3 regions of the Aeromonas allosaccharophila genome follow, and region 2 is predicted to be linked to each of the others. Evidence: riboswitches for the same ligand, from Rfam matches in the RefSeq annotation. Region 2 holds a riboswitch; each other region holds the start of a gene.
The links. Region 2 has a riboswitch for cyclic di-GMP ahead of I6G90_RS20845 (glycosyl hydrolase family 18 protein). Riboswitches for the same ligand answer to the same signal wherever they lie in the genome.
Positions count from the first base shown of each region.

Region 1 (4,437 bases), 1.0 Mb from region 2:
AGTCGAACAGGGCGAACTCCAGCTGACGCAGCATCTGCATCGCCGCCTGGAAGTTGCGAGCCGTCAGCATCTTCTCCAGCAGATCGGCAGGCAACGGCTCACCGGTCTCGTAATGACCGGAGATAAAGGCCAGCGCCTCGGACTCCCAGCACCAGTTCTCGAGGAACTGGCTCGGCAGCTCCACCGCATCCCAGGCCACGCCGTTGATACCGGCGACACCGGCCACGTCGATGCGGGTCAGCATGTGGTGAATGCCGTGGCCGAACTCGTGGAACAGGGTGACCACTTCGTTGTGGGTGAACAGTGCAGGCTTGCCATCCACCGGGCCGTTGAAGTTGCAGGTCAGGTAGGCCACCGGCTTTTGCAGCGAGCCATCCTGACGATAGCGACGACCCAGGCAGACATCCATCCAGGCACCGCCCTGCTTGTGCTCGCGGGCGTAGAGGTCGAGGTAGAAGCTGCCGCGCAGCTCGTCATCGGCATCGAAGATGTCGTAGAAGCGCACGTCAGGGTGCCAGGTGTCGATGCCGAGGCGCTCGCGCACCTTCATGCCAAACACCCGCTTCACCACCTCGAACAACCCCTTCACCACCTTGCTGGCGGGGAAATAGGGGCGCAGCTGCTCGTCGGAGATGGAGAACTTGTGCTGCTTGAGCTTCTCGGCGTAGTAGGCGAGATCCCAGGCGGCCAGCTCGCTCTGGCCGTGCTGCTCGGCGGCGAAGGCGCGGATCTCCTCCAGCTCGGCTTTGCCTTGCGGCAGGGATTTGGCCGCCAGATCGGTGAGGAAGCTCACCACCTGTTCGGTCTTGTCCGCCATCTTGGTGGCCAGGGAGAGCTCGGCATAGTTGGCAAAGCCCAGCAGCTGGGCCAGTTCGCGGCGCAGGGTGAGCAGCTCGCTCATGATGGCGGAGTTGTCCCACTTGCCCGCATTGGGGCCCTGATCGGAGGCGCGGGTGGTGAAGGCCTCATACATCTCGGCACGCAGCTCGCGGTTGTCCGAGTACATCATCACCGGCAGGTAAGAGGGAATATCCAGAGTGAACAGCCACCCCTCTTTGCCCTTGAGCTCGGCCATCTGACGAGCAGCGGCACGCACGCTGTCGGGCAGACCGGCCAGTTCGGCTTCATCGGCCACCAGCTTGTGCCAGCCCTGGGTTGCATCTAGCACGTTGTTGCTGAAGCGGGAGGCCAGCTCGGAGAGGCGGGCCTGAATTTCGCCGTAACGCTGCTGCGCCTCGGCAGGCAGACCGATACCGGAGAGGCGGAAGTCACGCAGGGTATTCTGGATCTCCTTGCGCTGGGCGCCGCTCAGCAGCGGGAAATCATCGCTCTGGGAGAGGGCCAGATAGGCCTGATAGAGCCCTTCATGCTGACCGACATAGGTCTGGAATTCGGAGAGCAGCGGCAGGCAGGCGTCATGGGCCTCGCGCAGTGCTTCGCTGTTGAGTACGGAGTTGAGGTGGCTGACCGGTGACCAGATCCGTGACAGACGGTCATTTACCTCTTCCAGCGGGGCAATCAGGCTATCCCAGGTATGGGGTTCACGCTGGGCCAGCACATCGCTGATCTTCTGCTTGCAATCAGCAATCGCCTGAATCACGGCAGGCTGTACCTGCTCCGGCTTGATCTGGCTGAAAGGGGGCAGCGAATCCATTGTCAGCAAAGGGTTATTCATCCCGGTTACCTCTTGTTTGGTCTTGAACAGACCGCTTTAGCAGCTCTGTATGGCTTTCTAACATGTGGGCAACCCATGCAATAATCAAGCTGGAATCACACTCCCGCCCCCTTTTTGCCATTCGTCTCACAACCGGCGCTCCGCCTGCCCCCTGCGCGTCAACTCATGACACAAGCCGCCGGGCCTGTGACCCATATTTCCCGCGCGACAAATCAGGAGTTCGCTCGCGCCGATTGTGATGGCCAAAGTCCTCACCAAGCCTGTGGCCATCAGCGTTGGCCCCTTGTCGCGCATCGCGTTATTTAAGCAAACATCGTATGGAACACATTGAATTATTAAATTTTTCCAAAATGTGACATACAGAAGAGCACATTGATTAATTTATCTTCCCCCTCCTACCATATGCGGCTAATTTGGGGGCTGCTTGATTCTCTGTACCAGACAGAGGTCGGGTGAAAAAGGCAAGGTGGTTCGAAAGACCACCACGCAAAGCCACCGGTCTAAGGGATTTTCCTATGACAGCGGAGCTGCCCCCGAAGCCCATCCCCTGATGGGCCTCCTTTTGCAATGTACGGAGCAATGATGAACAAGTTCAAACTCTCCCTGCTGGGCTGCCTGATCGGCGCCACCAGCCCCATGCTGCACGCAGCAACCGCTGGCCAGAGCATGGTCAACCCGCAATCCGGCGTAGTGGTCGGCTACTGGCACAACTGGTGCGGCGGCGCCGGTTATCAGGGCGGCACCGCCCCCTGCGTCAAACTCGATCAGGTCAACCCGCAATACAACGTGGTCGATGTCTCCTTCATGAAGGTCTATGGCAGCAATCCGATCCCGACCTTCAAGCTGGATACCGCCACCGGCATGAGCGAAAGCCAGTTCATCGAGCAAATCGCCGAGCTGAACCGCCAGGGCCGTGCCGTGCTGCTGGCGCTGGGTGGTGCCGATGCGCACATCGAACTGCGTACCGGTCAGGAGCAGGCCTTCGCCGACGAGATCATCCGTCTGGTGGAGACCTATGGCTTCGATGGTCTGGATATCGATCTGGAGCAGGCTGCCGTCACCGCCGCCAACAACCAGACCGTGATCCCGGCCGCCCTGCGTCTGGTCAAGGATCACTACCGCGCCCAAGGGAAAAACTTCCTCATCACCATGGCGCCGGAGTTCCCCTACCTGACCGCCAACGGCCTCTACACCCCCTATCTGCGGGCGCTGGAAGGCTACTACGACTGGATCAACCCGCAGTTCTACAACCAGGGTGGCGATGGCATCTGGATCGACGGTATCGGCTGGATTGCCCAGAACAACGATGCCCTGAAAGAAGAGTTCATCTACTACATCGCCGACTCGCTGATCAACGGCACCCGCGGCTACTACAAGATCCCCCATGACAAGCTGGTGTTCGGCATCCCGACCAACATCGATGCCGCTGCCACCGGTTACGTCAAGAATCCGCAGGATCTGTTCGATGCCTTCAACAAGTTGAAGAATCAGGGTCAGCCCCTGCGCGGCGTGATGACCTGGTCCATCAACTGGGACATGGGCCGCAATGCCGCCGGTCAGTCCTACAACGAATCCTTCATCAAGAGCTACGGCCCCTTCATTCACGATCAGGAAATCACCCCGCCGATCGACAACGGTAAGCCGGTGTTCAGTGGCGTGAGCGATACCCGCATCAAGCAGGGCACCGCCTTTGATCCGATGGCCGGTGTCACCGCCAACGACAAAGAAGATGGCGACCTGACTGGCCAGATCCAGGTGGAAGGCTCGGTAGACAGCCAGCGCATCGGTCTCTACCCCCTCACCTACAAGGTGAGCGATCGCGACAACAACGTCACCGAACAGGTGCGCAGCGTCGAGGTCTACAGCATGAAGCCGGTATTCAGCGGCGTCACCGATACCACGCTGGAGCTGGGCACCGCTTTCGATCCGATGACCGGCGTCAGCGCCCATGACGAAGAAGATGGCGATCTGACCGCCCAGATCAAGGTCAGCGGCAGCGTCGACAGCAACAAGGTTGGCCGCTACACCCTCACCTATCAGGTGAGCGACAGCGCAGGTCAGCTGGTGACCCAGCAGCGCAACGTGACCGTCAAGGAGCAGGGCGCCATCTGTGAAAACAGCTGGGATGCCAAGAAGGTCTACGTGGGCGGCGACATCGTCAGCCACAACGGCAAGAACTGGCTGGCAGGCTGGTGGACCCAGAATGAAGAGCCGGGAACCACCGGTGACTGGGGCGTCTGGAAAGTTCAGGGCGACAGCGATTGCGATGGTGGCAACAAGCCGCCGGTGATCAACAGCAGCGACTTCACCGTCAGCGCCATGGGCTCCGACTACACCATCGTCAACGGTCAGGTCAGCATCCGTTTCAACGTGACCACCGCCAACCCGGTACAGATCACCGCAACCCTGGAGCAGAACGGCCGCAGCCACGGCACCACCAGCAGCAAGGTGAACGGCACCAGCACCTTGGTACTGCAGGGCAACAACGTCACCGATGGCAGCTACGACGTGGTGATCACCGGTCTGGCTGACGGCCAGAAGCCGGTGGTACAGCGCTTCCCGGTCACCCTGGCCGAAGAGAGCGGCAACGGCGGCAATGATGGCGACTACCCGGCCTACGCCCCCAATACCACCTACCAAGCGGGTGATCGAGTCAGCAACGCCGGTGGCAACTTCGAGTGCAAACCCTGGCCCTACAGCGGCTGGTGTGGTGGTTCTACCAGCCACTATGCACCGGGTACCGGCTCTGCCTGGAGCGATGC
Region 1 covers NZ_CP065745.1:3,529,711-3,534,147, reverse strand. Annotated here, with positions in the region: gene prlC (oligopeptidase A) at 1-1,675, opposite strand, end outside; cyclic di-GMP riboswitch class I at 2,126-2,210, shown strand; gene I6G90_RS21430 (immunoglobulin-like domain-containing protein) at 2,258-4,437, shown strand, end outside.
Region 1: linked by a shared signal. The riboswitch ahead of I6G90_RS21430 (immunoglobulin-like domain-containing protein) and the one ahead of I6G90_RS20845 (glycosyl hydrolase family 18 protein) in region 2 are both predicted to bind cyclic di-GMP.

Region 2 (4,437 bases):
GCTTTCCCGGGGGGACGGGGGAGAACCTGCTTGCCAGCCAGCAAAAGAGGCCAGCGAGCGAGAGTCTTATATAGAGAAGGGAGCATGTCAGATGACCTGCGCGTTATCGGGGTTTGAGCCGATTTATGACATAAAACAGAGAGATAGCGTGCTCCTTGCTGGTAAAAGCAGCGAACTGCTGCAATTTTGACTAAACGAATCAATCGCGGTTATTTTAGGGTTGACAGCAAAGCGGGTGATGCCTATCATGCGCCTCCGTTGCCGGAGATAACTTCGTCAGCGCCGAGGTGAGTTGGGGTTATAGCTCAGCTGGGAGAGCGCTTGCATGGCATGCAAGAGGTCCGCGGTTCGATCCCGCGTAGCTCCACCAAATTCTCCTCGAACAATCTGGAATCAAAGGGGTTATAGCTCAGCTGGGAGAGCGCTTGCATGGCATGCAAGAGGTCCGCGGTTCGATCCCGCGTAGCTCCACCAGGTTCCTGATTGAAATGAAGTACCCAAGGCAGTGCGGTGTGTATCACCCAGGCCGACCTTTGTGGGGTTATAGCTCAGCTGGGAGAGCGCTTGCATGGCATGCAAGAGGTCCGCGGTTCGATCCCGCGTAGCTCCACCACTATTTAGGATAAATGGCCGCCAGAACCATTTATTCAGTACCGAATTTGGGGTTATAGCTCAGCTGGGAGAGCGCTTGCATGGCATGCAAGAGGTCCGCGGTTCGATCCCGCGTAGCTCCACCAAATTCAGAGTGACGTCAGTCATTCACACAAATCGGGGTTATAGCTCAGCTGGGAGAGCGCTTGCATGGCATGCAAGAGGTCCGCGGTTCGATCCCGCGTAGCTCCACCAAATTCTTGTTACAAGAAGCAAAAAGGCCACCGCATCGCGGTGGCCTTTTTGTTTTCTCCCACCATCATTATTTCTAATTGTTTTCCCGGCCATCAATCTGGCCTACAGTGTCTCCCCCCCAAAAGCATGTCAGTCTGCAAAGAATTACTGATTAAGCTGCTCTCTTGAGCTTGTTCCCATTCACCAGCCTATTTTGCTGTTCGCCAATCAGCCACTTCATGTCAATGATAATTCTCTTTGAGAATAAAGATTGAGGGGGGAGTGTTGCCTTTCTATACTGGGCTCGTTCCTCACGGAACCCAGGTAAAGGGCAAACCGGCAGTGATGTCGGGGCGCAATGCTTCCGGTCTGGATCATGGATCCAGATAGCGGGGTTTCCCTGGGTGAGGGTGGTTTTTGTGGCAGGTCCATTGCCAGTTGTCTGCGCCCATCACGCAGGTTGCGATTGTTCTTTGCCTTGGTGAACCATGCCAAGACAAAACAAGGAAGATAACAATATGCAACAGCTCTTCAGACCCAGCAGGCTTGCCATGCTGGTCGCCCTTGCGGCTGCGCCCGCCTGGGCTCAGGCCGCTTATCCCGCCTACAAATCCGGCACTGCCTACAAGGCTGGCGATATCGTCAGCAACGTCGGCGCCCTCTACGAGTGCAAGGAATTTCCCTATTCAGGCTGGTGCGGGGCATCCCCCTATCACTATGAGCCGGGGGTCGGCGTGGTCTGGGCCGATGCCTGGAAGCTCTATGGCGGCGAAGTGCCCCCTCCGGCGCTCGGCGTGGCCGTCAGCTCACCGGCTACCGGAGCCAGTTTCAATGAAGGCGCCAGCGTGGCGTTGGCTGTGACCCTGAGCGGCCCGGTGACGGCGCTGGTCAAAGTTGAATACCTTGTTGATGGCAAGCTGGTCGCCACGGCGAACGCTTCGCCCTGGAATGCCAGCTGGAGTGCAGCCGGAGTGGGGGCCCATACCCTCAAAGCACGCGCACAGGATAAAGATGGCAAGCTGCTGAGCGAGGCAGATTCCAGCTTCAGCGTCGCCGCCGTGGCCGCGCCAGAGGCGCCCAAGGCGAGCATCAGCAGTCCGGCCAATGGCGCCAAAGTAACGCTGGGTCGCAGTGTGGCGGTGAGTGGCAATGTCACCGATGCCAACAACGATGTGGCCAAAGTCGAGCTCTATGTCGATGGCAAGAAGGTGGGCGAAGATACCACTGCCCCCTGGCAGGTGAACTGGACGCCGGATGCCAAAGGAAGTGCCGCCCTCAAGCTGGTGGCTACCGACAAGACCAATCTGAGCGGCGAATCGGCGGCGGTGACCGTCACTGTCGAGGAGGCCGCGCTGCCGCCCGATGGCGGTAACCTCTCTTGCGATATTCGCCAGATCTACCGTCCGGATGGCTACGAGTGCATGGGGGATGACCATGCCCGCCGGGTCATCGGCTACTTCACCTCCTGGCGCACCGGCAAGAATGGCCTGCCCGCCTATCTGGTGAGCGATATTCCGTGGAACAAGATCACCCACATCAACTACGCCTTCGCGGCGGTGGATGAGCAGAGCCATCAGGTCAAGGTGGACGACGCTGCCACCAAGATGACCTGGGATGGTGTGCCGGGTGCCGAGATGGATCCTGAATTCGCCTACAAGGGCCACTTCAACCTGCTGTCGAAGTACAAGAAGCAGTATCCGGACGTGAAGACCCTGATCTCGGTCGGGGGCTGGGCCGATACACGTGGCTTCTACACAGCCACCACCAAGGGTGACTGCTCGGTCAATACTGCCGGTATCAGCACCCTGGCTGACTCGGCGGTGAGCTTTATCCGCCAGTACGGCTTTGACGGGGTCGATATCGACTACGAATACCCCACCTCGATGAAGGATGCGGGCAACCCCAACGACTTCCCGCTTTCCAACCAGTGCCGTGCCAAGCTGTTTGCCAACTACGAGGTGCTGATGAAGACCTTGCGGGCGCGGCTCGACAACGCCGGTAACGAAGATGGCCGCAAGTATATGCTGACCATCGCCTCACCGGCTTCGGCCTATCTGCTGCGCGGGATGGAGAACTTCCAGGTCACCCAGTACCTCGATTACGTCAACCTGATGACCTATGACTTCCACGGTGCCTGGAACCACTTTGTCGGCCACAACGCGGCGCTGTTCGACAACAATGCCGACCCCGAGCTCTCCCATTGGGGCGTCTATACCCAGGCCCAGTTTGGCGGCATCGGTTACCTCAACGCCGCCTGGTCTGCCCACTACTTCCGCGGTGCGCTGGCGGCCGGCAAGATCAACGTCGGTGTGCCCTATTACACCCGCGGTTGGCAGGGGGTGAGTGGTGGCAGTCACGGGTTGGGTGGCAAGGCGGCCTTGCCGAGTCAGAGTGATTGTCAGCCTGGCACCGGTGGCAGCACGATTCCGTGCGGCAACGGGGCGGTCGGCATCGACAACATCTGGCACGATCTGGACAAGAACGGCAAAGAGATCGGCGGTGGCGCCGTGCCCATGTGGCATGCCAAGAACCTGGAGCATGCGGCCAGCCTCGGCATCACCACGTTGCCGAGCTACGGCACTGCCTGGGGTCTGGATCCCAACAATCCGGCCCATGTGATGCAGGGCAAGTATGTGCGTTACTACGATGACAAAGCCCACGCGCCCTGGCTCTGGAACGAAGAGAAGAAGGTGTTCCTCTCCACCGAAGATGAAGAGTCCATGGGCCACAAGCTGGACTACATCATCAAGCGTGGTCTGGGGGGCGTGATGTTCTGGGAGATGGCAGGCGACTACGCCTTCGATCCGGCCAAGAACGAGTACGGTATGGGCAGCACTCTGACTACTCTTGCCTACGACAAGTTCGCCAAGGCAACCCCGTACAACACCAAGCAGAATGATCTGGCCGCGCCGAGCGCCCAGCTCGATATCCAGATCAGCCTCTCCGGCTTCAAGGAAGGGGACTCCAACTACCCGATCAACCCGAAACTCAAGCTGGTCAACAAGTCGACCCAGACCATTCCGGGCGGCGCGCGCATCGAGTTTCTGGTGCCCACCTCCACCTCTGACACCATCACGGATCAGAGTGGCATGGGGCTGAAAGTGGTGGAGAGCGGTGGCAACGACAACTCGGAAGGCATAGCCAACGAGAAGGACTTCCACAAGGTCGCCATGAACCTGCCGGGCTGGCAGACCCTGGCACCGGGGGCCGAGATTGAAGTCGCTATGACCTACTATCTGCCTGCGGCGGGTGTGCCGAGCGGGATGCGGATCATCAGCGGCAGCCAGACCATCGGTCTCAAGGCTGAGTTCCCGACCCTGCCGGAGGCCGTGCTGGGCTCGGGTGGCGGTGAGAATCCGGGCACCAGCTGCAGCAGCCAGAACGTCAATCCGGCGGCCTACAAGGCCTATCCGAGCTGGCCGCAGGGGGATCATGCCAATGGCGGCGATCGCATTACCCATAACAAGGTGGTGTGGCAGGCGAACTGGTGGACCAGCAGCGAGCCCAAGGCAACCGATGGCAGCTGGAAATCCGTATGTAGCTATTGATTTTAAAATCAATGGGATAAGTGAGGCTTCGGCCTCACTTTTTTTGTCTGGTTGGTCGCTCTGG
Region 2 covers NZ_CP065745.1:4,532,678-4,537,114, forward strand. Annotated here, with positions in the region: tRNA gene I6G90_RS20820 (tRNA-Ala) at 295-370, shown strand; tRNA gene I6G90_RS20825 (tRNA-Ala) at 399-474, shown strand; tRNA gene I6G90_RS20830 (tRNA-Ala) at 538-613, shown strand; tRNA gene I6G90_RS20835 (tRNA-Ala) at 662-737, shown strand; tRNA gene I6G90_RS20840 (tRNA-Ala) at 771-846, shown strand; cyclic di-GMP riboswitch class I at 1,146-1,228, shown strand; gene I6G90_RS20845 (glycosyl hydrolase family 18 protein) at 1,344-4,373, shown strand.

Region 3 (4,437 bases), 520 kb from region 2:
AAGATCGAGTTCGTGGCGGTGGAGCCCGCTAGTCGCATCCCCTTCCTGCAGAGCGACAAGGTGGATCTGATCCTCGCCAATATGACGGTGACCCCGGAGCGGCGCGAGGTGGTGGATTTCACCAACCCGAACCTGCGAGTGGCGGTACAGGTGCTGGTGCCGGAAGGGAGTCCGGCCAAGAAGCTCGACGATCTGGCCAGCAAGACCCTGATCGTGACCACCGGCACCACGGCCGACATCTGGCTGACCCGCAACCACCCGGAGTGGAAGGTGCTCAAGTTCGAGAAGAATACCGAATCCTTGCAGGCGCTGGCCCAGGGTCGTGGCGATGCCTATGCCCAGGACAACCTGGTACTGTTCAGCTGGGCCAAGGAGAATCCGGGCTACCGGGTGCTGCCCGAAAAACTGGGCTCGGAAGATCCCATCGCCCCGGCGGTGAAGAAGGGCAATATCGAGCTGCGTGACTGGGTCAACGACCGTCTCGCCAAGCTGGGGGAAGAGAAGTACCTGCTGAAACTCTATGACCAGTATGTGCGTGACAAGCTCAGCCCTGATACCGATCCGAATGATGTGATAGTCGAAGGAGGAAAATGGCAGGGTTAATGGACAAACCCTGTTTCGAAGAGTGTGTTGAGTGTGTGAAGTAAGTGAAGAGTGAGGTCTTGGTTCCGTTGGTATGCAAACCGCAAGGTTTGATTTTTCCGGGCGTCCCCTGCTAGAGAGGACGCCCTTTTTTATGTGCCCAAGCGTGGATTAGTGCACTTCATCCCACGCCATCTGCCAGTGGGAGCCGATGCCCGGCTCGTACTGGGTCGCGGTGGTGGTCCACTGCTGGCAGTAGCCGCTGTAGGGGAAGGGCTTGCACTGATAGATCTTGCCATTTTTCGGCTGCTGCACCTTGGTGCCGGCGGCATAGGATTTGAGCGAGTTCGGGAAGACAAAGTCGTATTCGCCGCCGCTCCGCTCCTTGAACATCAGATCCAGGGTCTGCTGGAGGGTCTCGCCGCCCGCTTTCGGGGTGGCTTTGATCACCAGCTGGTGGTGACCTGCCGTGAGCCCTTCCAGCGCCATGGTAAAGGTGTGGCTGCTGTCTTTGATATCTGCACGGCTTTCACCCTTGGCGACGCCGCCGTGATCATAGAGGGTGTTGGAAACGGCCAGATCGCCCTGTGCGGTGACGGCAAAGTCGAGGGTTGCCTTGCCGTTATCCAGCACATAGTCGCTGGCCAGACCGCTGACGCTGATGCTGTCCACTACAGGCGGTTGCAGCTGTTGCAGGTCAATCTCGACCCGCTCCAGTTTGCTGTCATGCTTCAGATAGACGGGGTTCATGCCGTAGACAGGATTGAACTGGCCATCGGCCCCTTGCTGACCGGCGCGGATCTGGCTCTGCTCGGCGTTGATCTTGCTGGCGAGGGCGTGGGCCCAGCTGTTCTTCTGGCCCTGCTCGGCAGTGGCGATGGTCAACACGGTTTGCAACTCGGGGCGCTCGCCGTTGGCATCGAATACCCGGGTCATCGCCTTGTCACCCACCGCGAGGTCGATGGAGGGGTAGATAGTGCCTGCCTGGTTCCACTCCAGCGGCGGCTGGCTGCCATCTTTGAACTTGGCATCGATGATGTTGTAGAAGCTGTTGCTGGTGTCGCCCACTTCCCACACGCCGAGGATCAGTTGATAACCGCTGCGCTCCGGCAGGGTACAGTTGTGGGTCACCTGCTTGGGCGGTTGCACCATGTTGCCGTCGATGACGCAGAAGGGGGTCAGATCGAACGAGGCGCGGGTGAGCGGCTGGTTGGGGTTCCAATCCTGCTTGGTGAGGTAGTAGCGCCAGTTGCGGGTGACGTGGTTGGCGGTGAAGGTCCAGCTGATGGCGAAGGGGCCGGGCTGTACTTCGCGCTTGGTCCAGCGATCGCTGGTCTGGATGTTCAGCTCGCTCCAGCGCGGGCTGCCCGCCGAGGCGATTTGACCATCTTGCGGGCCGCTCTGCGGGAAGCCGGAGGGACCTTCCACGCTTTGCGGTTCCCACTGCACGCCGCCACACTGGCTGTTGCCGCCGGTGTTGCACAGGTAGTTGCGGCTCTCGGGCTGCTTGATGTAGCCATGCGCCAGGGCGCTGCCGCTGGCCAGCAGGGCCAGCACCGCGGCGATGTGATTGAGTTGGATTTTTGCTGCCATACATTCCTCTGTTCGACAGATGTGGGCAGTCAGTTGGCCGGGGAGTTCCCCGATGCACACTGGCGTGTGGCAACCCCGCTATCCTGGACAACACGTCTGTAGACCGGAGGCTTTGCGTCCCGACCTTTCGGTCGGTTTGCCAAATGACTGGATGGGTATTGATGGGCCAAATGTTCGGCCATCAGCATTGTGCACCTCATTGATTAATTATTTGAAGTTAAATGTTTAAATACGCCGTCAAACTGAGTGCTGCCAATCCTAACCAGTTGTTTTTAAATCGTTCTCTTGTGGGTGAACTGTGCCGATCCCCGTTGAATATGCCGATAAGATGCATGCTGATTGCGTGTTGCTGGCGCAAAAAAAACCTGCCAGTCGGGCTGGCAGGTCGGGTGACAAGGCGACACGGGTTGACGCCGTCAGTGACGGGCGCGCTGCTCGCCTGAGGCGTGAGGTACGGGCGCCATCATCGGGGCTGCGGTTGACGCCTTGCCCAGTTTGAATACCGCAAGCCGCTCATCCAGGCTGCGGGAGAGACCGGCCAGCAGCTCGCTCTCCTGCGCCAGTTGCGAGGCGGATTGTGACATCTCCAGCGCCGAGTCATTGATGCCGCTGACGTTGCGGTTCATATCCTCGGCGACCATGCTCTGCTGTTCGGCGGCGGTGGCAATCTGGGTCGCCATGTCGCTCACATGCTGGATGCGGTTGACGATCAGGGTGAGATCCTGCCCCGCCTGCTGCGACTGGTTGACGCTGCTCTCCGCCAGTTTGCGGCTGGTATCCATGGCGTTGGCAGCGGTGACGGCCCGTTGCTGCAGTTGGGCGATGGTGCTCTGGATCTCTTCGGTAGACTGGCGAGTGCGGCTGGCCAGCTGGCGCACCTCGTCGGCCACCACGGCAAAACCGCGGCCCTGCTCACCGGCCCGGGCTGCCTCGATGGCGGCGTTGAGGGCCAGCAGGTTGGTCTGCTCGGAGATGGCGCTGATGACGGCGGTGACCTCGCTGATCTGCATCACCCCCTCCTTGAGCTGATTGACCTGCACGGTGGCCTGTTCCACCTCGGTGGCCAGCGCCTTGATGCCGTGCACGCTGGCGTGCACGTCACGGTTACCGAGTCCGGCTTCACCGGTGGCCTCTTGAGTATCCCGCGCGGTATTTTCGGCGTGACCGGCCACATCGGAGATGGTAGCGCTCATCTCGTTCATGGCGGTGGCGAGCTGGGCCAGCTGATCCCGCTGGCTGGTCACCGCCTGATTGGTCTGCTCGGCAGAGGCGGCGATGCGCAGGGCAGCATCGGCCACGTTGCGAGCCCCCAGACTGGCCTCCAGCAGGGCATGACGGATGGCATCGAGACTCTGGTTGGTGCAGCGGGCGACCACCCCCAGCTCATCCTTGCCCTGTACCGGAATGCTCACCATCAGGTCGCCTTTGGCGACCCGCTGCATGGCGTCGTTGATCTGGCCGAGAGGGGCGACGATAGAGTGGGTGATGCGCCAGCCCAGCAGCCCCATCAGCAGGATGGCGATGGCGGTGGCGGTGCCCATCTTCATGTATTGAGCCCAGATGGTCTGCTGAATATCTTGCAGCAACATGCCGGAGCCGAGGATCCAGCCCCAGGGCTGATAACCGGAGACCATGGAGAGCTTGTCAGCGGTTTCGCCCGACGGGCCGGTCCAGACATATTGCAGGGTGCCCTGTTTGCCCCCCTTGGCGATATCCACCATCTGGAACCAGAACTGCCCAGCGGTGGCCGCGCCACCTTCTCCCATTTTCTGGCCGACCAGTTCCGGGCGGATAGGATGCACCAGCATCTTGCGGCTCTCGTCGATGACAAACAGGTAGTTGTTGCCATCAAAGCGCATGTGGGTCAGCAGCTTGCGCGCCTCCTGCTGGGCCTGCTCCGCTGGCAGGGTGCTGGCCAGAAACTGGATCTGGCTCATGGCCTGGCCCAGCACCGCATTGAGCCGCGCCTCTCGCTCGCTCATCAGATTGAGTTTGAGCGCGTTGGCCGAGATGAACAGCAGCGAGACAAAACCGACAAACGCCAACGTGAGCAGCAAGATCAATTTGCGGCTCACGGTGATATCACCGAGCTTGAACATGATTAAACCCTCGTTATCCCGTTTTATGGTGGCTCTGTACCGCTGCAGCCAGTTTGTCAAAGTTAACAACTCATTTACTTTCAGCCGTTTGCCGACCTTTTCTAATGAGTGTTTGAACAACAGTATAGCCAGCAGACAGCGCGCCCCACTTTTTGGTAGCGTG
Region 3 covers NZ_CP065745.1:4,008,761-4,013,197, forward strand. Annotated here, with positions in the region: gene I6G90_RS18420 (transporter substrate-binding domain-containing protein) at 1-603, shown strand, start outside; gene gbpA (N-acetylglucosamine-binding protein GbpA) at 754-2,175, opposite strand; cyclic di-GMP riboswitch class I at 2,241-2,326, opposite strand; gene I6G90_RS18430 (methyl-accepting chemotaxis protein) at 2,592-4,274, opposite strand.
Region 3: linked by a shared signal. The riboswitch ahead of gbpA (N-acetylglucosamine-binding protein GbpA) and the one ahead of I6G90_RS20845 (glycosyl hydrolase family 18 protein) in region 2 are both predicted to bind cyclic di-GMP.